DNA from 2 places in the Marinomonas vaga genome. Region 2 is predicted to be linked to the other one. Evidence: riboswitches for the same ligand, from Rfam matches in the RefSeq annotation. Region 2 holds a riboswitch; the other holds the start of a gene.
The links. A riboswitch is a leader RNA that binds a small molecule or an ion and turns the genes downstream of it on or off. The one in region 2 is predicted to bind FMN.
Positions count from the first base shown of each region.

Region 1 (11,767 bases), 1.2 Mb from region 2:
ATCCAGATCGAGACTGAAGTTTTTAGAGTTAGATAATCAAGGCGTAGTGGTGGGTGACCAACTCAGTCAATGTGATTATGTGTGTGTGACGCCAAGCCATCAATATCCAACAACGGTCACAATGACCATAGAACGTCGCTTACAACTACTGGCTCAAGCGTCTGAAGATGATTTTATTATCATTGAAGACGATTATGAAAGTGAGGTTAATTTTCACGACCGGCCTCTGCCATCGTTGAAAAGTATGGATAAGGAAGGGCGAGTCATTTACACAGGCAGCCTCTCTAAATCCTTGTCACCAGGATTGAGAATAGGTTACCTAGTGGCCGATGCGGAATTGATTAAAGAGCTGAGAACCCTTCGTCGCCTACAATATCGTCATCCTCCTGCTAACAACCAGACCGTTGCAGCGTTATTTATCAGCCAAGGTTACTATGACAGCCACTTACGGCGTATGAAAACACTCTACGAAACAAAGTGGAATCTCATGCATGAGGGGCTCAAAAAATACCTCTACCAATGTGAGGTAACGGAGACTCGGGGCAGTTTTTGTTTTTGGCTACGTTTGCCGTCTTCCATTAAAAGCGAGGATCTCGTCCGTCTTGCTTCAGACTACAGCATTTTGGTGGAGTCTGGAGACAGTCTGTTTGCCCAGAATCCAGCCCCCAAAAACTTCATGCGGCTTGGTTTTTCTGCGATCCCCGAAAATAAAATAGACTCAGGACTTAAAACCCTTGGAGAGCTTATTGAACGACTGCAAATAGAAGCTCCTACACATGCTCATACCATGAACTAACTGGTACCTAAGGTTACTAAGACTGGTTCTAGTGCAAGGGAAAGCCTTCTACTAACTTAGCCTGACAAATGTATCAGTTTAAGTAGGTAGTGTATGAAAAGGTGCGTATTAATCACGGGAGCAACCTCTGGTTTTGGGTTGGCAGCAGCCAGAAAATTCGCCGCAGAAGGATGGCGTCTTATTTTAACCGGGAGACGTGAAGACCGACTGCTTCGTTTACAAGAAGAGCTAGAAGACCTTGTGCCTGTATCGGTTCACGTGTTGGATGTAAGAGACGGTGACGCCGTAGCCAAATTCGTAGCCTCATTGCCTGAAGCTTTCCAGAGTATCCAATGTTTAGTAAACAATGCGGGGTTAGCCTTGGGAGCAGGCCCAAGTTACGAGGCTGACTTAAAAGACTGGCATACTATGATTGATACAAACATCACAGGGTTGGTGAATGTAACCCATGCCATACTGCCCCGAATGGTGGAGAAAGAAGGGGCCAGCGTTATTAACCTAGCCTCTATTGCGTCAAACTGGCCATATCCTGGTAGCCATGTATATGGCGCATCCAAAGCATTTGTAGCCCAATTCTCAAGAAATCTTCGGGCCGATGTGGCAGGTAAAGGCGTTCGTGTGACCAGTCTGGAACCCGGCCTATCCGAGAGTGAATTCAGTCTAGTTCGCTTTGGTGGTGACCAAGCAAAGTATGATCAGCTGTATGCTGGGGCAGAGGCACTGCAACCGGAAGATATTGCGAACATCATGGTTTGGATTGCGAGTCAGCCACCGCACATTAATATCAATAGTCTAGAAGTAATGCCAACGTCACAAGCTTGGAGCAATTTTAACGTGGTTAAGCGCTAATAGCCTAAGTTTTTAGACTAAATCGCTTCATTGGGGTTGTCGATGTTGAATAGGTAGGCCCATTCTTTATCGCGCCCCATGGCGTCTTTCATTTCGACTTTGAGTGTCCACTGCATACGTTCATCGGTACACAAAGGGACCACGACCTTGCTGTGCCATGTGTTGTCTGGGCGTTTCACTAATGGGTATTCGTAGACACCCAAATACATTTCTCGACCTTCTAGTACTAGGTTAACCGATTGGGCGTTTTGCACGGCTTTGGGTAGGGTGAGTACCGTGTCGATGCGGCGATTCAATTGGATGCCTTTATCAAATTGGATGGTGGCACCATTGAAGCGTTCTGGGGTTTCTTGCAGGGTGCACAGGCCTGTGTCTAAGTTACAGGGGCCGAGGGCATCCGGAAGAGGGTCTTCTGAATGGATTAGTTTTACCAGTGCGGCAACGCCAAAGACGGAGACAAAGGCGCCTACGTAGAAAATCAATTCGGCTTTGCTAAAAGGTTTCATATCAGAGTTCTATTCACTTAATTAAAAATCGAGGACGTATTTTACCCTCTTATTGACCGCGAAGGCAGACAAGAGTTCTAAGTGATTGCAGATTTTGAAAGGGAGATTGATTTTCAGCGCAATTTTTAGAAAGCATATGGCAACTATTTTGGTGCGTGATAGGCATGAGCCGCGGTTTTGTATATATTGTTATCAACATGGTGTGCTCATGGGAGATAACATGATGACAATAAGAAGAGTACAGCCAATCGATTTAGAACCGCTGGTTGAGCTATGGGAAATGGTTTTCCCTGATGATCCGTCGCACAACGCGCCGCGATCCATGCTACCGACTAAATTAGATGTGGATGATTTGATTTTAGTGGCTTGGGAAGATGGCGTGCTGATTGGCGCGTGCATGGTTGGTTATGACGGCCATCGTGGCTGGTTGTATGCGGTTGCGGTGCACCCTGATCACCGTCGTAAAGGTGTGGGGACCAACTTGATTAACGCATCCTTTGATACGCTAAAATCCCTTGGATGCATCAAGGTGAATTTACAAGTTCGTGAGGTGAATAACCCAGAAGTGGTGGCATTTTACGAATCCCTTGGTTTTAAAGTTGAGCAGCGTATTAGTATGGGTAAGCTGATCGACGATTAACCCAATCAGATTAAAGAAAAAGGCGACTTACAATAAGTCGCCTTTTTTTTGCCTTCAATTTAGTTATATCTCCATGCTTCCGCGGCGCAATGGGCAAAAACTTAGGCCAATTTAGGGTGGTTTGGGAAAGAAGCGAGGAGCTTAGTTAGGCTACATTGTATATAGTAAGCAATGTATATAATAATTCTTGTACATAAAATGAGTAACCCCGTATGAGTTTGGAAAGAGAAATAGGTTTTCTGCTGGCTGACGTGAAACGTTTAATGCGTCGCGAGTATTTGAAAAGTGAGTCCCCCATCACACCGATGCAGGCTCGCGCCCTTGTTTACGTGTCACGTTTTGAAGGGATACGGCAAGTCGCATTGGCGGAAATCCTGGAAATTCAGCCCATCACAACGGCTCGTCTCATCGACCAACTGAGTGAAGATAACTTGGTGGTTCGCCGCCAAGACCCAACTGACCGCCGCGCTTATTGCCTGTATTTGGCAGAGGGGGCACGCCAACGATTGGACCAAATCGGTTCTTTCGTTGCTGACGTTAACCAAAAGGCGCTCGCTGGGATCTCGGCAGAGGAAGTAGAGACATTGGTTCGCTTGTTAAAAACCATGCACAGCAATTTGTGCGACAAAGAATGATCCATGCTGCATGACATCTACGAGGATAGAAGCATTATATGAGTGACCAAAATACTGCCCCTGACGTGCCTAAGCAGGTTGCACAAAAAGGCAAACGTCGTTTTCTTCTGTTTGTGATCCCTGTGGTCGCCGTGCTGGCTGCCACTTACATCTATCTGCATGGGGATCGTTACGTTGAGACGGACAACGCCTTCATCCAAAACGACAAAACCCCGATCACAGCAGAAGTGTCAGGTACGATTCAGACCCTTAACGTCAAAGAAAACCAATGGGTGAAGCAGGGGGACTTATTGTTTTCTGTGGACCCGACGCCTTTTAACGTTGCGGTCGCCCAGGCACAAGCGCAGCTTGAGCAGGTACGCATTGACTTGTTGTCTCAAAAAGCGGCTTACGAAGAGAAGCAAGCGCAAATCGAGCAAGCGGAAAACACCCTAGCCTACAATCAGCGTGACGAGAAGCGTCAGGCGGACTTGCTAAAACAGCATTACATTTCTGATTCTCAGTATGATGCTTCCAGTCAAACGACAAAAACCAGCCAGTTGGAAATCAACACCCTACGCAAAGATTTACGTCGTTTGCAGGAGTCCTTGGGCGGTGATGTGACCCGTCCAGTAGAAGAGCATCCAAGCTATAAATCCGCGCAAGCCGCTTTAGAGCAGGCGCGTATCGATCTTAAACATGTCAATGTGTATGCACCGGCCAATGGCATTGTGACGAATGTGCCAAACCATGGGGAATACGTTTCCACGGGGGCCGTTGCTATGGTTGTGATTGGTAATGAGTCCCCTTGGATTGAAGCCAACTTCCCAGAAAAAGACATGACCTATATGCATGCGGGACAAGCCGTTGAGATTGAAGTAGACGCTTACCCAGAGATTACTTGGCATGGGGTAGTGGACAGCATTAGCCCAGCAACAGGGTCGGAGTTCTCTGTGATTCCTGCGGAAAATGCGACGGGTAACTGGGTGAAAGTGACCCAGCGTGTGCCGGTCCGTATTCACATTGAACAAGACCCTAATGGGCCTTTGCTACGCAGTGGTTTGAGTACGACGGTAACGGTAGATACGGAGCATCAGCGTTCTTTGCTTGGCGTTAAGCTTTAGGGGGACACCATGACCTTAACCCAAGCAAAACAAGGGGATGACAATTTCCAGCGCATCATGATCACGGTCTCGGTTATGTTGGCCACCATCATGCAAGCCCTGGATACCACCATTGCCAACGTGGCCCTGCCTCATATGCAAGGGTCCATGGGGGCGACGCAAGATCAGATCTCGTGGGTGTTGACCTCTTACATCGTCGCGGCGGCGATTTGTATGCCTCTTACTGGCTTTATCTCCGCCCGCTTTGGCCGTAAGCGTTTATTCCTATGGTCGGTGATTGGCTTTACTGTGACCTCTATCCTGTGTGGTATGGCCCAGTCCCTCAACCAGATTATTTTGTTCCGTTTATTGCAAGGTGTCTTCGGTGCCAGCTTGGTGCCCTTGTCCCAATCTATCTTGCTTGACAGCTATCCTCGTGAGAAGCATGGCTCGGCCATGGCAATGTGGGGCGTTGGGGTAATGGTTGGGCCTATTTTGGGGCCATTCCTTGGGGGCTTGCTCACCGAGTATTACAGCTGGCGCTGGGTGTTCTACATCAATGTGCCGTTCGGTATCTTGGCGTGGATGGGGATCAGTGGTTTCGTGAAAGAAACGGAGCTGAAGAAAGACCGAAAATTCGACTTTTATGGTTTCTTCTTGCTGGCTATTGGCATTGGTGCCCTACAAATGATGCTCGACCGTGGGGAAACCCTGGACTGGTTTAGCAGTCTTGAGGTGATCATTGAGTGTGGGCTAGCGGTATTGTGTTTGTATATGTTTGTGGTGCACATCAATACGCACAGCACGCCTTTTATCGAAACTCGGCTGTTCCGTGATCGTAACTTCTCCGTTGGCTTAGTGTTTATCTTTATTGTGGGTGTGATTCTGTTGGCGACCATGGCTCTGTTGCCGCCCTTTATGCAGAACCTGATGGGCTATCCGGTGGTGGACGTCGGTACGATTCTCGCACCCCGTGGTTTTGGCACCATGGCAATGATGATCTTGGTGGGGCGTTTGTCAGGTAAGGTAGATCCTAGGGTCTTTATCTTTATCGGGCTGTCTTTGATCATATTCTCCATGTGGGAGATGACCCAGTTTACTTTGGACTCTACCGCTGGCGATATTATTCGTACTGGTGTAGTGCAGGGGGCAGGACTAGGGTTGGTCTTTGTACCGTTATCCACTATTGCGTTTTCGACTTTGGATCCGTCCTTGCGTACGGAAGCGTCTTCCTTGTTCAGCTTGTTGCGGAACATAGGTAGCAGTATCGGTATCTCCATTGTAGCCACTTATTTGACCCAGCAGACTCAGATCAATCATGCGATCTTTTCTGAGTTTGTGAATCCATTCAACTTGGGGCTGTCATTGGCGGAGCAGGCCGGCACTTATTCAACTCAAAGCACACAGGGCCTAGCGGCGTTGGATGCTATGGTCAATGTACAAGCGGCAACTTTAGCCTACCTTCAGGACTTCCGTCTGATGATGTGGGTGACAGTCTGTGCCTTGCCATTAGTGTTTATCTTAAGTGGACCTGCTAAGCGCCAAGCATCTTAGTCACCTTAAGTATCCAAAGAACCCAGTATTAAAATACTGGGTTCTAGGTTTTCCGAACTAACTTCTCTACAATACAGCCACTTCTATTTGTGGTGTGACTATGTCGACGACATTGGCTTCTCGGTTACGAAAATATGGACGCTGGGTGTTATTCGCCTGGGCTTTGTCCTTATTGGGCCCCCTAGTGGTGCCGACCCAGCCAGTGGTAAAAGACGACTTTGTCGTACTGCGGGTATGTACTTTGATGAACGGTGTTCAGTTCATTAAAGTCCCTCTTGCTGAGTATTCAGACAATCAAATCAAAGATCACATCAGCCAGCTGCATGGTAGTTGTAAGTGTGGCTTGAACGTGGATCACATGTCTTTGATTGCGGCTGACTTTGTGTTGCCGCCACGAGATTTTGCCCCGTCACTCTGGGCAATCCCCCATAATGAGCGCGTTATTGCGACTTTCGTGCCTCATTACTACTCCCGTGCCCCGCCTTTCTTCGTAGCACCTTCATCGGTTTGAGTTGTCGAAAATTTTGCTTGAAAAAAGAAAGGGTTAGTTATGTCTGTACGGTTTATTTCTCGTTTGGCGCTGGCAGCGCTAGGGATGTCTTCGGCTATTGCGATGGCGTCATCCATTGAACTCAGCGCACCTGCGGTGCGTGCTACGCCACCGGGTGCGCCTACTAGTGGTGGCTATGTCACCTTGATCAACCACTCGGATCAAGAGCGCTTTTTGGTCGCTGCAGAAAGCAATGTGGCAAATAAGGTTGAGATTCACCTAAGCGAGATGCAAGGGGACACCATGAAAATGTATCAGGTTGATCAGGTGGTGATCCCTGCTCATGGTGATGCGCAATTAAAGCCGGGTGGTTACCACATTATGTTTATGGGGTTAAAACAACCTTTAAAAGCAGGTGATTCCGTTGCTCTTACCTTAGTGATGAAGAACGGTGAGCGTATCAAGTTGTCTGCCCCTGTTTTGTCTCCTGATGAGATGGCTGCCTATGCCCCAGGCAGTATGTCTATGCATCATATGAATCACGGTGACATGGATCACAGTAAGATGAACCATGACAAAATGGATCATCAAGGCCACGGCGACATGGCGGATAAAAAGCACCATTAAGATAAGGCAATTGATCAGGTCATTGGTTATACTTTGACCTGATCATATTTTATCAATCACATCAGGGAGTGTGTGATGGCTGTGCCTCAAGGATCTCAAATAGCTTTGTACCTACCTCGCGCCTTCTTTGCGGACAGTTGGTCTGTATCCGTTCCGTCTAAAAACATCACCGCCATGACCTTGTATATTGAAAGTATGCGCCGAATGCCTGGTTGGGCGAATGCTTTGATGCAATTGCGCAATAATATCTGGGCCACCGTGGGTCTTAAAAATCTCGGCAGTTTTAAAGAAATTTTGCATGTGAAGCATGCGTGCGACTACATCAAAGGAGATCGGGTGGGGATCTTTACTGTGGTTTCAAACGAACATCACGAGGTGGTGCTAGAGGACTGCGATAAACATCTAAATGTGAGAGTGTCCTTTTACATTAATGATTTGGGTGATCAATCGCACATAGCCGTAACAACGGTTGTCCATGTCAAAAATTGGCTTGGTCGTTTGTATATGATTCCTGTCTTTCCTATCCATAAACTCATTCTTTGGCGTTCTATGGCGCAAATCCGTGCCATTTATAAAAGCCAGTAACCTATTGATTCCTTAGCAAAAACCATATTGCCCCTGACAGTTGTCATATATCTTCTCTGGTTTTGGTGTATCGACCAAGCTATTATCGGCGGCCAAAAACTTTAAATTGCGTGCACAGGAGAAGAGTATGAGTCGTCATTACATTCTCGGCTATGGCAGCCTTATCAGTTCAGAAAGCCGAGCTAAAACCGGTGAAACAGGACAAGTTTGGCCGGTGAAACTGCATGGTTTTGAGCGTCATTGGTCCATCATGACATCAGAGTTTGGGATGAGCTCTGTTGCGGTGGTCAAGTCGGATGCTAAAGCCTGCAATGGTGTTCTTATTGAAGTACCGGAAGATCAATTCACCCTGTTTGATGAACGAGAACAAGGCTACCAACGCACGCAAATTGAGCGCGAGCAATTGACTCCTTACCTAGACGAAGAGTTGCCAGACGGTACCTATTGGATTTATCACACGGAAGAAGTGGTAGAACCCCATACGGAATGCCCCATCGCACTGAGTTATGTGGACGTGATTTTGTCCGGTTGTCTTGAGCATGGGGATTCCTTTGCGACGGATTTCTTAGCGTTAACAAAAGGGTGGCGCGGGCCACTACACAATGATCGTTTGCAACCGAGATACCCTCGTGCTCAAACAAATTTATCGACCGAGCGCCTCAACCGATTGTTAGCGCCGGTTACGACTTTATCTTTAAACGAGTTAGCCATCACTTATGAGTCTTAATCCTCCCAGCCTTTTGCTGGAGCGTAACGCAGAGCAATTTACCGGCAAAGTGCTGTTTGCCAACCCTGAAGATGCTTTTCCTCAAGAGCTAAAAGGGCAGGCAGAAGTGTTTGCCTGGTGTCAGTCCTATACCGTTTACGAACAGCTTTTACGGGTAGGTCTGTCTGAGTCTAATGTGCAGTTTTCAGCCCAGTGGGACAGCACGATTGCCTCTGACTTTGACCACGTCATTATTTATCAGCCCAAAGCAAAAGAACTGCTGGATTATTTGTTAGCGGCGACCTTACCCGTCTTAAAAAAAGGAGGGCAAGTTTGGCTCGTTGGAGACAACAAAAGCGGTGTGAAATCGTCTTCAAAGCGTATGGTGTCGCCTTTAGAGCACGTTGGTAAGTTTGATGGCGCTAAGCATTGTTTATTGTTCAATGGTCAAAAAGCCGACGAAGCAAAGCCTTTTGTCTTTGAGGATTGGGTGACTTCTTGGAATGTAGACGTGGCGGGGCAAGCCTTTACCTTGTGCAGCATCCCAGGGGTTTTTGGACACGGTAAGCTAGATCGTGGCACTGTGATCTTATTAGAGCAAATGCAATCCCACCGATTTATGGCGGATGTGGCCAATGCCCGTTTGTTAGATTTTGGTTGTGGTGATGGCATCATCAGTATGTGGTTGCACAAGCACACAGGGGCCAAGCTCCATGCGTTAGATGATTCCGCTTTGGCCTTGGCGGCCACGGAGCTGACGTTTGCTGCGAACCAAGCGGTGGGTGCTGTGACTTTGGTAGCTTCCAATGGTTTAAATGAAGTGAAAGGACGCTTTAATTATGTGATCACTAACCCGCCGTTCCACACGGGAGTGAGTACAGACTACAGTGTCCCTGAGAAGTTTTTTATCAATGTAAAACAACACCTTACCTTGAATGGTGAGGTGTTTGTGGTGGCTAACGATTTCTTACGTTATAGCCCTTTGATGGATGCGGCCTTGAGTAAGTCCGTGCAATTAGAGCGTAAGAATGGCTTTGCGGTGTATCACGCGCGACAAAAGCGCAATTAGACCCACTTGAGATTTGCCCTAATGTATTCATATTAGGGCATTGCGCCCCAGTTAGGCTGGGGGTAAAGTTTTAGCTTATTTTTAATTAATCGAACTTCGGGGCGGGGCGAAATTCCCCACCGGCGGTGACTTTGCTTTGCAAACAGCCCGCGAGCGCCTTCTTTTGGGAAGGGTCAGCAGATCAGGTGTGACTCCTGAGCCGACGGTTATAGTCCGGATGAAAGAAGATCGACCAAGTCTCCTTTAAAGGTGCCTCTATGGGCGCACCTTTAAAGGCGAGGCTCACCCATGCGCTCGTGTGGGTTACAACTTGGCTGTTCAATCATCACCCCTGTGACTCTTATTTATTGGAGAATGAGAGATGGCAGGAACACTGTTTATTATGCTTGCGTGCTTTACGTGGGCCCTTGATACCCTTATTCGCTACCCTCTGCTGGGAGTAGGCTATAGCACTCTTCAGGTCGTGCTGTTTGAGCACCTGGCCTTAGTACTGATCACTGCGCCCTTGATCTGGCGTTATCGTCATCATTACCGACAAATGCGCCGAGCATCCCTTGCTTGTCTGTTTTTCATCGGAGGTGTCGGCTCTGCTCTGGGTACCTTGGCCTTTACTGAAGCCTTCCATTATCTGAATCCCACAGTAGTGATCTTGCTGCAAAAACTACAGCCCGTGATCGCGATTGTGTTGGCTTTTGCTGTGTTGAAAGAGCAGATCCGCGGTCATTTTGTGCGCTGGTCCTTGGTGATACTTGGGGGAAGCTTCCTTATGATCGCCCCAGATATTATGGCACTTGGAGACGCACAATGGCATTACAGTGATGAAGAAGTGGAGGTTCTAAAAGGTTACGGCTTTACTCTACTCGCCGTGGCTGCATGGGGCGCCGCTACCGTTTGTGGTAAGTACCTGTCTTACCAAAGCGTGCCTGCTAACGCCATTATGTCAGGGCGCTTCTTATCGGGTTTGCTGGTGCTGTTAGTTTTGTCCTTGGGCAATACAGATCAGATCAGCACCATGCCAGCGGAGGACTTGGGCGCACTCGTGGTGATGGCCTTATTAAGTGGCTTGTTAGGCATGTGGTTGTACTACCAAGGGTTAAAGACAGTGCGAGCGCAACTGGCGACCCTCGCAGAGCTTACTTTCCCTGTCTTTGCGGCCGGCATTAACTGGTTGTTTCTTGATATGTCGCTCACCCTTTACCAAATTGCCGGGGCGATTTTATTAATCGCGGGCAACATTGGCTTGCGCCTTCGAGATGCGAAAGTCACCCAGCAGGATACCCTGACGGCACAAGGTGCTTGATGTAATCTATAGGTTGAACCGTTTTTAAAAGGATGTACCTATGCGTTTGCCGTCGCTCAAGCTGGCTTCTCTCGACATAAAAACTCTCTCTGGATATGGGGTAGCGTTAGGTTGCGCTTTGTTTCTGTTGGCCTTGATCCCTGGGCTGGGTGGGCTGCTGATTTTGTCTGGAATGGTCTATTGGGCGGTGTTTGTTAGTGCTTGGCAGCGTCTTAACAGACGTAATAAACGACAATGTGGCTTTTTACTTGTGGTGGGGGTTGTGGCGCTGGTGGTGGCGGTCTTTACTGATGTGACTGTGCCGGTGTTTTCTTTGTTACAGGGGAACTTGGCCATTGTGGCCATGTTAACGGGCGTATCCTTGCTGGGGTTATTGCCAGATTCGACTAAGCCAAAGCCACCTATGACTGGGGTAAAAGGTTTTGCGAGCACGTGGGCGAGCATTCAGTTACTTGGCGCTGTGATTAATATGTCAGCGGTGTTTGTGGTGGGGGATAAGCTGCAACGCCAGTCCGGACAGTTATCTGGGCCTCAATACTCGATTCTAGTTCGCGCTTTGACCAGTGCTGGTTGGTGGTCGCCGTTTTTTGCGTCCGTTGCGGTGGCCTTGTCGATTGCCCCTGATGCAGAGTTTCATCACCTTGCTGTGATTGGTTTACCCCTCTCTATTATGGCTTGTGCCTTGTCTTGCTGGGAGTTTAAACGTAGCGGTCAGATCGAGGCTTTTCAGGGGTTTCCTTTATCAGTGAGCTCCTTAGCCTTCCCCGTTTTGTTAGCGGCCTTGGTGCTGATTTTTCATTATTTTGTGATGCCAGAGGCGGCAATTTTGTCCATTGTCACCTTGTTAAGTCCCATCAGTGTAGTGTTGTTTTTATTTCTTAGAGGTGGTCCTCGTCATACCCGCCAGCGGTTGCGTGACCATGCCCAC
Region 1 covers NZ_AP043903.1:909,836-921,602, reverse strand. Annotated here, with positions in the region: gene pdxR (MocR-like pyridoxine biosynthesis transcription factor PdxR) at 1-796, shown strand, start outside; gene ACZ5DR_RS04290 (SDR family oxidoreductase) at 890-1,645, shown strand; gene ACZ5DR_RS04285 (hypothetical protein) at 1,663-2,151, opposite strand; gene ACZ5DR_RS04280 (GNAT family acetyltransferase) at 2,372-2,791, shown strand; gene ACZ5DR_RS04275 (MarR family winged helix-turn-helix transcriptional regulator) at 3,004-3,426, shown strand; gene ACZ5DR_RS04270 (HlyD family secretion protein) at 3,465-4,529, shown strand; gene ACZ5DR_RS04265 (DHA2 family efflux MFS transporter permease subunit) at 4,539-6,062, shown strand; gene ACZ5DR_RS04260 (hypothetical protein) at 6,163-6,573, shown strand; gene ACZ5DR_RS04255 (copper chaperone PCu(A)C) at 6,613-7,179, shown strand; gene ACZ5DR_RS04250 (DUF2867 domain-containing protein) at 7,255-7,764, shown strand; gene ACZ5DR_RS04245 (gamma-glutamylcyclotransferase family protein) at 7,892-8,491, shown strand; gene ACZ5DR_RS04240 (methyltransferase) at 8,481-9,539, shown strand; FMN riboswitch at 9,628-9,772, shown strand; gene ACZ5DR_RS04235 (DMT family transporter) at 9,901-10,839, shown strand; gene ACZ5DR_RS04230 (hypothetical protein) at 10,880-11,767, shown strand, end outside.
Region 1: it holds a riboswitch for FMN, as region 2 does, so the genes downstream of both, ACZ5DR_RS04235 (DMT family transporter) here and ACZ5DR_RS10140 (6,7-dimethyl-8-ribityllumazine synthase) in region 2, are expected to answer to the same signal.

Region 2 (11,767 bases):
GACATCTAAGAAGGCGTTGTACTGTGCCCCAAGATCTCCTGGAGTTTGAGATACAGCGATTTGTTTCGTCAAGCCTGCGCCCAGGGAGTCCGTACGAGCTACGATGACGCCGTCTTCAACACCTAGTTCAAGGAAGGCATAACGGACAGCGCGGATTTTCGCTAGGAAGTCTTCGTGGGGGACCGTCACTTTGCCGTCTTGGTGACCACATTGCTTTTCATCGGATACTTGGTTCTCAATCTGAATACAGCAAGCCCCTGCTTCGATCATCTTCTTCGCTAGGAGGTAAGTCGCCTCTTCGTTACCAAAGCCTGCATCAATGTCAGCAATGATCGGCACTATGTGTGTTTGGTGCTCATCAATTTGCTTTTGAATGGCGGCCGCTTTGACTTGATCTCCAGCGTTAGTGGCTTGATCTAACTCGCGGAAAAGGCCGCCCAGCTCTCGAGCATCTGCTTGTTTTAGAAAGGTGTAAAGCTCTTCAATAAGTGAAGCCACGGAGGTTTTCTCATGCATTGATTGGTCTGGCAAAGGGCCGAATTCAGAGCGTAGCGCTGCGACCATCCAACCTGATAGGTACAAGTAGCGGCGGTCTGTGGAATTGAAGTGTTTCTTAATGGAAATCATTTTTTGCTGACCGATAAAGCCGTGCCAGCACCCTAGGGATTGGGTGTATTGAGACGGGTCTTGGTCGTAACGATCCATGTCGGCACGCATAATTTTTGCCGTGTAACGAGCAATGTCGAGTCCTGTTTGAAAGCGGTTTTGGGCACGCATTCGAGCAGCGAACTCGGGATTAATGGCTTCCCATGGGGCGCCATGTTTTGCGATTAGGGTAGCAGTGGCGTCGATATCTTTTTTGTAATGAGACATTGCTGTTTCCTCGTAATGATGTAGCGGGCTTTGCTGTTCAGTCCAGCGTTTGATTTTTGAACACATCCTCAGCATGGGCTCACATAGATGATTCGTCTAATCTATATTTATTATAGTAATAATATCTTTTGTGAATGTGATTTGTGGCGATTTTACGGTCATAGTGAGTCTATTAGCTCAATATTTGTGGTTTTGTAACAAAATTACAGTTCTGTAAGCCTGTTTCATTATTCCTATATTGGTTTTTATTTAATGTGTCATTCATTGTGTGAATGAATTTGTTAGCGAATTTTTAAAATAACTAAACTGGTCATTTAACCGGAAGCCAGTGTTTGTGAGGAAAAAGCCATGACAAATCGCGTCCAGCAGGGCGGTCTTCAGATCGCTGAAAACTTATTCGATCTCGTAAATGAACATATTGCGCCGGGAACAGGGGTGGACCCTGTTGCGTTTTGGCAGAGCTTTGAGGAGATTGTTGAAGATCTGGGGCCAATCAATGTGGCTTTACTTAAGAAGCGTGATGACATTCAACAACAAGTGGATGACTACCATAGGGCTACATTCGGGAAGTCCCATGACATGGAGGCCTATAAGCACTTTTTAACAGAGATTGGCTATCTGCTACCAGAAGGGGACGACTTTAAAGTCAGTACTAAAAATGTAGATGCTGAAATCGCGCTGCAAGCAGGGCCACAACTGGTGGTGCCAGTTAAGAATGCCCGTTTTGCCCTAAATGCAGTGAATGCCCGTTGGGGCAGCTTATACGATGCCTTATATGGCACGGATGCCATTGCTGAAGACGAAGGGGCAGAGCGCTCCGGTGGTTACAACCCTGTGCGTGGGCAGCGAGTGATTGCGTTTGGTCGGCAACTGCTTGATCAGGCTGCCCCGTTAGTCGCTGGTTCACATGCCCAAGCGCTGAAATACCAGATCGTTGATGGTGAGTTAGCCGTTACCATGAAGAACGGCGATGTGGTGCAGCTGCAAAACACGGAAAAGTGTGTCGGCTACCAAGGCTCTCCTGAGTCTCCCACGGCGGTTCTGTTGAAAAATAACGAGTTGCATCTTGAAGTCCAAATCGATGCAGCAGGTTTTATCGGTCAACACGATCAGGCGGGGGTGCAAGATATTTTGGTAGAAGCTGCTGTCTCGACCATTATGGATTGTGAAGATTCCATCGCGGCCGTGGATGCAGAAGATAAGGTAGAAGTGTATCGCAACTGGCTAGGTTTGATGCGGGGGACTCTAGAAGAAACCTTTGATAAAGGCGCTAAGCGGGTCACCCGTGCCATGAACCCGGATCGAGAATACTTGGACAAGTTAGGTAAGGGTTTTGCACTTCATGGGCGCAGCTTATTATTTATTCGTAATGTGGGGCACTTAATGACCAACCCCGCCATTCTTGACTCGAAAGGAAATGAAGTCCCTGAAGGTATTATGGATGGCATGATCACTGTGTTAGCCGCCATGCATGATTTACAGGGGAACACTCAGCGTAAAAACAGTCGTGTAGGCAGTGTTAACATCGTAAAACCTAAGATGCATGGGCCAGAGGAAGTCGCTTTTACGGTGGAGTTGTTTGAGCGAATTGAGCAGGCCCTAGGCCTGGCTAAAAATACCATTAAAGTGGGCATCATGGACGAAGAGCGCCGTACGACGGTGAACTTAAAAGAATGCATTCGCCAAGCCCAAGAGCGGGTGGTGTTTATCAATACTGGCTTCTTGGATCGAACCGGTGACGAGATACATACTTCTATGTTGGCCGGGCCATTTGTTCCTAAAACTGCCATGAAGCAAGAAGCTTGGATCAAGGCCTATGAAGAGTGGAATGTGGATGTGGGGATCGAATGCGGTTTGCCAGGGAAGGCTCAAATCGGTAAAGGAATGTGGGCAATGCCGGATGAAATGGCTGCTATGTTAGAGCAAAAAATAGGCCATCCTATGGCGGGAGCGAGCACCGCATGGGTGCCTTCACCCAATGGCGCCATCCTCCATGCGACCCACTATCATACGGTGGATGTCAAAGCACGACAGGCTTTGCTTGCACAACGTGAGCGAGCAAGTCTTGAGGATCTTTTAACCATTCCATTGCTGGACGATCCAACCACCTTATCGGACGAGCAAATCCAATTTGAGCTGGATAATAATGCTCAAGGCATATTGGGCTATGTGGTGCGCTGGATTGATCAAGGGGTAGGCTGTTCGAAAGTACCTGATATTAACAATATCGGCTTAATGGAAGACCGCGCGACCCTTCGTATTTCGTCTCAACATATGGCGAACTGGCTAGAGCATGGCATTTGCAGCCCAGAACAAGTGATGGCGTCGTTAAAACGTATGGCGGCCGTAGTGGATCAGCAAAACGCCCATGATCCGGCTTACCACGCCATGTCTCCTAGCTTTGACGGCATCGCATTTCAAGCGGCCTGTGATCTGGTGTTTAAAGGTAAGGAGCAACCTAACGGCTATACCGAGCCACTACTTCATGCCCACCGTTTAGCGTTTAAACAAACGCACTAGGTTGTCATTCGATTCGGTTTGCAATGGGCGGAGTATGGATCATAAGGCGACTTAGTGTATATTGTTCCGCTCATTTCATTAGGATTGATGGCGATGAAGAAAGCGTTTTTATTATTAGGGATAAGTGTGCTTGTCATGCCCGCACAAGCGGCCACAAGGCAAGTAGAAAGCAACGGAACTGCGGTATTGTTTGAAGCATCTGGTGGTGCTGGTATATCGCAGTTTGGGTTGGGGTTAGGGATTCAACCGGAAGACGCACGCTCCGGATTCGGTGGTTTGTATTTTGAAAGCACTACGCTGGATGACAGGCAAACCCTTTCTGGGCGGTCACTGGGTAATCATGAAACCACCATTAGGACCCTCGGAATACGAGGATTTAGTGTTCAGGGTAATGATGATGAGCCTATTGGCGCAGATGTGACGTTTGGTTTGAGTCAAACTAAAACCGAGGGGTATGACCGAACAGGAATGAGCGCCCGTGCGGCGTTTTACTTTCCTGTGATGGAGAAAACTACTTGGTACGCGGGATTGGATGTACGTCCTAAATTGCTGTCGTTTGACTGGAGTAAAGATGTACTCATGGAGCTGGGATTTGACGCGGGCGTGGATGTGCGAGTTCTGCCAAATCTTGGGCTATATGCTTACTACTATTACGAGAACATGCTCACTGATGATTTTGACTCTTGGTTCTTGGGCAGTGGTGTCGCGGCAGGGTTGAGTTGGGTCTGGTAGATCCAATAAAAACGGCAGCCTAGGCTGCCGTTTTTTATATCACTTGTTTAAGACTTTGCTACTTCAGTGAGCAAAATCGTACGGCTGGCTGCTTCGGCTAGCTCTTGACCTTTCTTCACAAAGTGACGCTTGAAATAGCTAGAGTGCTCGTCGTGCTCATGGAAGTTGTGTGGGGTCAGTACTGCTGTCAAAACAGGCACTTCCGTTTCTAATTGAACTTGCATAAGGCCATTACATACGGCTTGAGCCACAAAATCGTGACGGTAAATGCCGCCATCTACCACTAGGCCGCTGGCAGCAATGGCTGCATACTGGCCTGATTTAGCAAGTAATTTTGCTTGCAGTGGGATCTCGTAGGCGCCTGGTACTGCGATCAGTTCTAAGTTGTCTTCACTGAAGCCTCGGGCAATCATGATTTCTTTGAATCCTTCCCAGCATTGCAACACGATGTCACTGTGCCAAGAGGCGTGAATAAACGCCACGCGCTTAGTTGAAGGATCAAATGTTTGAGTATTCGTTGAGCTCTGATTCATATATGTATCTTCCACAAAAAATGCTGAATCAGGGCGAACGGGAGGCAAGCCAAACCGCTTTGAATGGTTCAAAGAGTGTATCTATGTATCTTGTCTACGCCGTCCTCTATCATCCGGACTATGACCGTCGGCTCTGGAGTCTCACCAGATCTGCTGACCTTTCTTTTCTATCATTTAATAGCAGAGAAAGCGCTCGCGGGCTTCGAGTGTAAAACTCGTTACCGCCGGTGGGGAATTTCACCCCGCCCCGAGAACGAAGTCGTTACTTGTTAACGACTTTGCTACTTTAGTGTCTAACGGCTACAAGTGTCAAAGGCAAAGTGCGCAAAAACTTGCATAAAAACGAACAAATACCTTTCTAATTCCGCCGTTGCAGTTGCTTCGATTACTGCCTAAGCATGAGCTTATTTGTCATAAACCTGACCTGAGCTTGGTTGCGCCTGAATATCCTTCACCTTTACTACGGTGCTTTTCGTGCCGACACCCCTACTGACAGTGTACAATGCGGTCAAATTTATTGGGTATACAAAAGATATGAGCAAATTATTTGTCATGGGCATGGGGCCAGGGGATCTTGGCCTAGTGGCGCCGAATGCGACCAAGGCATTAGCAGCATGCAGTGATTGGGTAGCCTATGGATACTACCTAGAATTATTAGGAGAACTGAGCGCAGGTAAAACATTCCATGATCTACCCTTAGGGGAAGAAATTGGACGCGCTAGATTGGCACTGGATCTGGCGGCACAGGGTAAAACCACCGCTTTGATTTCCAGTGGTGATATCGGTATTTACGCCATGGCAACCTTAGTGTTTGAGTTGCTTGATCAGCAATTACAAGGCAAGGAAAGTCACCCAGAGTGGCTGGACGTGGATATTCAAGTTATTCCTGGTATTTCTGCCATGCAAGCAGGTGCTAGCCGTGTCGGTGCCATGTTAGGTCATGACTTTTGTACGGTTTCTTTAAGCGACTTGCTGACGCCGTGGGAAACCATTGATAAGCGTATTCATGCTGCTGGGGCAGGAGACTTTGTGATCTCCTTTTACAACCCTGTTTCAAGAAAACGTGATTGGCAACTGAATCATGCAAGAGACGTATTGCTACAGTATCGTCCAGCGTCGACCCCGGTGATGATTGGTCGTCAGCTGACCCGCCCAGAAGAAGACATTACCTTCACGACCTTGGGAGAGTTGGATGCCAAAGACGTGGATATGTTCACCATGGTTTCTGTTGGTAACTCTGAGTCACGACATATTGTAAATGGTGAGAAACATTGGATTTATACCCCGCGGGGTTACTCCAAAAAACTCTAGCTCAAAGCAGCAAGATTAGTAAGGAACTGAATCATGACGGTATTTTTCATTGGTGCTGGCCCAGGTGATCCAGACTTAATGACTGTTAAGGCGGTTAAGACCATCGCCAAGTGCCCAGTTGTTCTTTATGCAGGCTCCTTGATCCCAAAGGAAGTCTTGGACGATGTGAGAGACACTGCAGAAGCCATTTATGACACGGCCTCCATGAATTTGGATGAAACCACTGCCGTGATCGAAAAAGCCGCTGCCGAAGGCAAAGACGTGGCACGTCTACAATGTGGTGACCCTGCTTTGTACGGTGCCACAGGGGAACAAATGCGTCGCCTTGATGCCTTAAATATCGATTACCAAGTGATCCCAGGAGTCAGTGCGGTGGCGGCTTCTGCAGCCATGCTGAAAAAAGAGCTGACCCTGTCAGGTGTATCGCAAACCGTGATCATGACCCGTTATGAGGGCAAGACACCTTTTCCTGAGCGGGAGCGACTGCCAGCATTGGCTCAAAGTGGTGCAACCTTAGCGATTCATCTTGGAGTGACTCGTATACATAAAATTGTCGAAGAGCTACTCCCCCATTATGGAGAAGATTGTCCGGTGGCAGTGTGTTACCGCACCAGTTGGCCTGATCAAGATTATGTGACAGGCACCCTTAAGGACATTGTCGAAAAGGTTCGCGCGAAAAAGTTCACCCGCACCAGCTTGATCTTGGTAGGGCATGTATTGGATACGGAGGACTTTGCTGACTCTTATCTGTACGACAAAACTCAAGCACATATTTACCGCAAAATTCATCGCAAAAACGATGGCGACGTATAAGGACACATGATGCAACTGAATAAGATTCCAACCACAGTCGTCACTGGCTTTTTGGGCAGTGGTAAGACAACTCTCTTGTCGAATGTATTAAAACAAGCCGCAGGCAAACGCATTGCTGTGATTGTTAACGAATTTGGTGAGTTAGACATAGACACTGATTTGCTACGCTCTTGTCCTCTGGATTGTGAAGAGGACGCGGCGGCGACTCAAACCGATGAAGGCTTTTATGAGCTAGCAAATGGCTGTATTTGCTGCACCGTAGAAGAAGAGTTTTTGCCAGTGATGAAACAACTGGTAGAGCGTCGCGGTGACATCGATCATATTTTGATTGAAACCAGTGGTTTGGCGCTGCCTAAACCCTTGGTACAAGCCTTTAACTGGCCTGGTATTAAAGAGCATTGCACCGTGGATGCGGTGATTACCGTGGTTGACGGCCCTGCGGTCGCGGCAGGTCGTTTTGCCCATGACGAAGACAAGGTGCAAGCGCAACGTTTAGCGGATGAGTCCTTAGACCATGATCCATCCTTGCAAGAGCTGTTGGATGACCAATTGAGCGCTGCTGATTTGGTGGTTGTCAGTAAAAACGACTTACTGGATGAAGAGCAGCGTGCACGGGTGAAAAGCATCATTGAAGGTGAAGTGGAATCAAGCGTTAAGATTGCTTACATCGAAAACGGTGAAGCCGCCCTGGATGTGCTGCTGGGCTTAGAAGCTGCCACGGAGTCACGTATTGAGCATGTCCACAATCACCACGACCACCATCACGCCCACGGGGAAGAGCATGATCATGCCCACGATCATTTTGACTCTTTTGTGGTGTCCTTAGGGGAAGTGGATGCAGACATTTTGCAAGACACCTTAGAAGATCTCGTGGAGCAAAATAACATCTTCCGGGTGAAAGGTTTTGCTGCGGTGAATGGCAAGCCAATGCGTCAAGTCTTCCAAGTAGTCGGTACCCGTCTGGATCGCTATTTTGATCGCCTATGGCAGCCAGAAGAGTTGCGCCAAACCCAATTGGTCTTTATTGGTAAAGGCATCAGCAAGGCACAGATTGAAGAAACCTTGCATGCTGCCTTGTCAGCTTAAGTCGTAACGCGTGCATTTACTGGCGGCAAAACCTGGTGGCTTCGTTGATGACGAAGGCATTATAGATCTAGGACAAAGCCCCGCAGACATCATCGTCTTGGCGGCGGCGGACTCTTTATTAAGTGGTTTAGGGCAAGCCCTGCATCAGCTTGATGAGGGGGCCCCCAGCGTTCGTTTAGCCAACTGGATGCAGTTGGTTAAACCGGCTGCCTATGATTTGTATGAAGACGCGGTGCTAGAGCGCCCCACGAAGCGGCCACAGGTTGTCATCCTGTCGTTACTCGGTGGTCAGCATTATTGGCCCTATGGCTTTGAGCGACTGCAAGCTTGGGCCAAGGCAAGCCGCCATCGGCACTTGATTATCGTCCCTGGGGACGATGCTGCCGACCCTGACATTATGGCTGCTTCCACAGAGTCTCAAGAGCATGTGCATCGTGTTTGGCGTTATCTTCGAGAAGGGGGCAAACATAATGCAGAGCATTTGTTTCGCTTCCTTGCCGCCCAGTGGTTTGAGGGGCCAGACCAATGGCTAGAACCCAGTGCTATTCCCAATGCAGTCATGGTTCACCAAGGAGAGGTGAGCTCATTTTCTGCATGGCAAAACACTTATCAGTCAGCATTGTCTCAAGGGATGCCTGTTGTCCTTGTCTTGTTTTACCGATCCCATCTGCAAAGCGGCAACACCCAAGTTTTTAGCGAGTTTGCTCAGGTTTTACTGGATCAAGGTGTGGTCCCTCTGCAAATTGCCTTAAACTCCCTAAAAGATCCTTTTAGTCTCGATTTGGTGGAACATCTGGCGGAACGTTCGAACGCTAGCTTGATCCTGAATTGCACAGGATTTTCGGCCAATCGGGCCGGTAGCCCAGATCTTGCGTCAGAGCCTACCCAGTTTGCCTCAGCGTTTGCGAATACCTTACCCGTACTGCAAGTGATTTTATCTGGTAGTACCGAAGAAGATTGGCAGGCGCAAACTCAGGGGTTACGTAGTCGTGATGTGGCCATGCAAATTGTCTTGCCGGAGATGGATGGTCGAATCATCACCCGCGCTGTGAGTTTTAAAACCTCATCGGAATACCATGAAGCGGCACAGATTGATTTAATTCGCTATCAGCTTCATGAGGAACGGGCGACCTTTGTGGCTAAACTTGCCAAGGGATATGGAGAACTGCGCCAAAAGCCAAATTCAGACAAGCGGATTGCTTTTATCTTGGCGAACTATCCCACCAAAGATGGTCGTATTGGCAATGGTGTTGGCCTCGATACGCCAGCGTCTACCGTGACTTTGTTAAAAGCTTTATTTGACCATGGCTATCCCATTGCGGAGGTGCCTGAACATGGCAATGGGCTGATCGAAGCCTTATTGGGCGCGGTGACAAATAACCCTAACTCCCTACATGAGCGGGGATGCTGGCAAAGCCTATCCCTGAATGATTATCTAGATCACTTTTACCAGTTGCCTCTGGCGGCACAGCAGGCCGTATGGGAGCGATGGGGGCCGCCAGAAGACGACCAAAAGTGTCGTGCCGTTGCTGGTGAGTGGCGCATGATGCTGGCGGGGATTCGTTTGGGCGAAACCTTTGTTGGGATCCAGCCTGCCCGAGGATTTAACGTGGATTTGGCGGCCAATTACCACGACCCAGATCTAGTGCCTCCCCACAGTTACTTGGCCTATTATTTTTGGTTACGCCATGTCTATCAGGTGGATGCGGTAGTTCATGTGGGTAAACATGGCAATTTGGAGTGGTTACCGGGTAAGGGCACAGCCTTGTCGGATGCCTGTTGGCCGGATATCGCCATGGGGCCGATGCCGCATTTTTACCCCTTCATTGTAAATGATCCTGGGGAAGGGGCTCAGGCAAAACGCCGCACGCAAGCAACTATTGTTGATCACCTAATGCCGCCTATGACCCGGGCTGAAACCTACGGGGACATGGCAGAGCTAGAGACCCTTGTGGATGAGTATTATCAGGCTATGGGGATGGATACTCGTCGTGAAGCTTGGCTTAAAGACAATATTCTTGAAAAAGTCAAAAGCAGCCACTTGCTAGAGGAGTTAACGGGCATTGAACCGGGTGATGAAGCCTCGGTATTAGAAGGTTTAGACACCTACCTTTGTGAGATAAAAGAGTCCCAGATTCGCCATGGTTTACATCGCCTTGGTGAATTACCTGAATCTGACAAGCTCGCTGATACTTTAGTGGCTTTGTTGCGCTTACCTCGGGGAACCACTGTCACGAGTCAAGGCATCTTGCATGGGCTAGTCAAAGATTTACACATCATGGAGCCGGGCTTTGATCCTATGGAGTCTTCCTCTAAGCCTTGGATAAGCGAGCAACCTGAGTCATTGTTGGTTCTTTCTGATTCGTCATTTCGTACCCACGCGGATGGCAAAGAACGTTTAGAATTGTTGGCCAAAGCTTTAATTACTCAAGTGCTTATAGAAGATAAGCCGATTAGCCAAAAAGACTTTCCGCAAACTGAGCGCCTATTGGCCCATGCCAAAGGCACTTTGTATCGTGCACTGGAGCAAAGTGCTACGGATGAAGTGCAAGCACTGTTAAATGGCTTAGCAGGGCAGTTTGTACCACCAGGCCCTAGTGGTGCACCGACTCGCGGTCGGTTGGACACCTTGCCTACAGGTCGTAACTTTTTCTCCGTTGATAATCGTGCGATCCCATCTCCTGCTGCTTGGGCCATTGGCCAGAAGTCGGCAGAAGCCTTGGTGTTAAGGCATTTACAAGAGCATGGGGATTACCCAGTAAACTTGGGTTTATCCGTCTGGGGGACCGCCACCATGCGTACTGGTGGGGATGATATTGCTCAAGCCTTTGCGCTCATGGGGGTGCGACCTATATGGGCCCCCGGCTCCAATCGGGTAACGGACTTTGAGGTCTTGTCCTGCATGCAATTAGGTCGGCCAAGGGTAGACGTGACCTTGCGTGTTTCGGGCTTTTTCCGAGATGCTTTTGCCAATGTGATGCGCCTATTTGACGCAGCGGTGCAGGCTGTGGCGGATTATCAAGAGCCCGGAACAGGCAATACCATAAGAGCGAATATTCAACAGCGCCAAGCAGAGTTAGAGCAACAAGGGGCGAATGCAGAAGACGCGGCTCGGGAAGCCAGTTATCGTGTGTTTGGCTCGAAACCGGGGGCCTATGGTGCTGGACTGCAAGGGTTAATTGATGAACGTGTATGGGATACCCAAGCGGATCTTGCTGAGGCTTACTTGAACTGGGGCGGCTATGCCTACGATGGAGATCTGCGGGACGGAGTAGAGGCTAGGGAAGCGTTTGCTACGCGTCTTAAAACCCTAGAAGTAGTCGTGCAAAACCAAGATAACCGCGAACACGACCTCCTAGACTCAGATGATTACTATCAATTCCAAGGGGGGATGACCAACGCTGTGACTCAGCTGAGTGGGACTGCGCCAAATGTTTATCACAACGATCATTCTAATCCGAGTGTGCCTAAGGTGCGTACCTTGCAGGAAGAATTGAATCGAGTGATTAGAGGGCGGGTACTCAATCCAAAGTGGATAGGCGCGATGCAAGAGCATGGTTATAAAGGCGCATTTGAAATGACCGCTACGGTGGATTATCTGTTTGCCTATGATGCCACCACGGATTTGATTGCTGATTATCAATATGAACAAGTCACAGACACGTTATTGTTAGACTCCAAGAACCGTGAATTTATGGAACAGAACAACCCCCATGCTCAAGAGGAAATGGCCGAGCGATTGTTGGAAGCCATCCAGCGAGGCATGTGGCAAGAGCCTGGGGAATACGAGCAGCAGATTCAATCACTGCTGTTGGAAATAGATCAGAAACAAGAGCAGCGGGGTTAGCCTTTAATTTGGCCCCTTGCGCATCCTTTATTTGGCGTTAATATGTCGCCAC
Region 2 covers NZ_AP043903.1:2,148,238-2,160,004, forward strand. Annotated here, with positions in the region: gene ACZ5DR_RS10125 (isocitrate lyase) at 1-873, opposite strand, end outside; gene ACZ5DR_RS10130 (malate synthase G) at 1,222-3,393, shown strand; gene ACZ5DR_RS10135 (hypothetical protein) at 3,487-4,125, shown strand; gene ACZ5DR_RS10140 (6,7-dimethyl-8-ribityllumazine synthase) at 4,173-4,658, opposite strand; FMN riboswitch at 4,756-4,917, opposite strand; gene cobJ (precorrin-3B C(17)-methyltransferase) at 5,193-5,969, shown strand; gene cobM (precorrin-4 C(11)-methyltransferase) at 6,003-6,782, shown strand; gene cobW (cobalamin biosynthesis protein CobW) at 6,792-7,868, shown strand; gene cobN (cobaltochelatase subunit CobN) at 7,879-11,715, shown strand.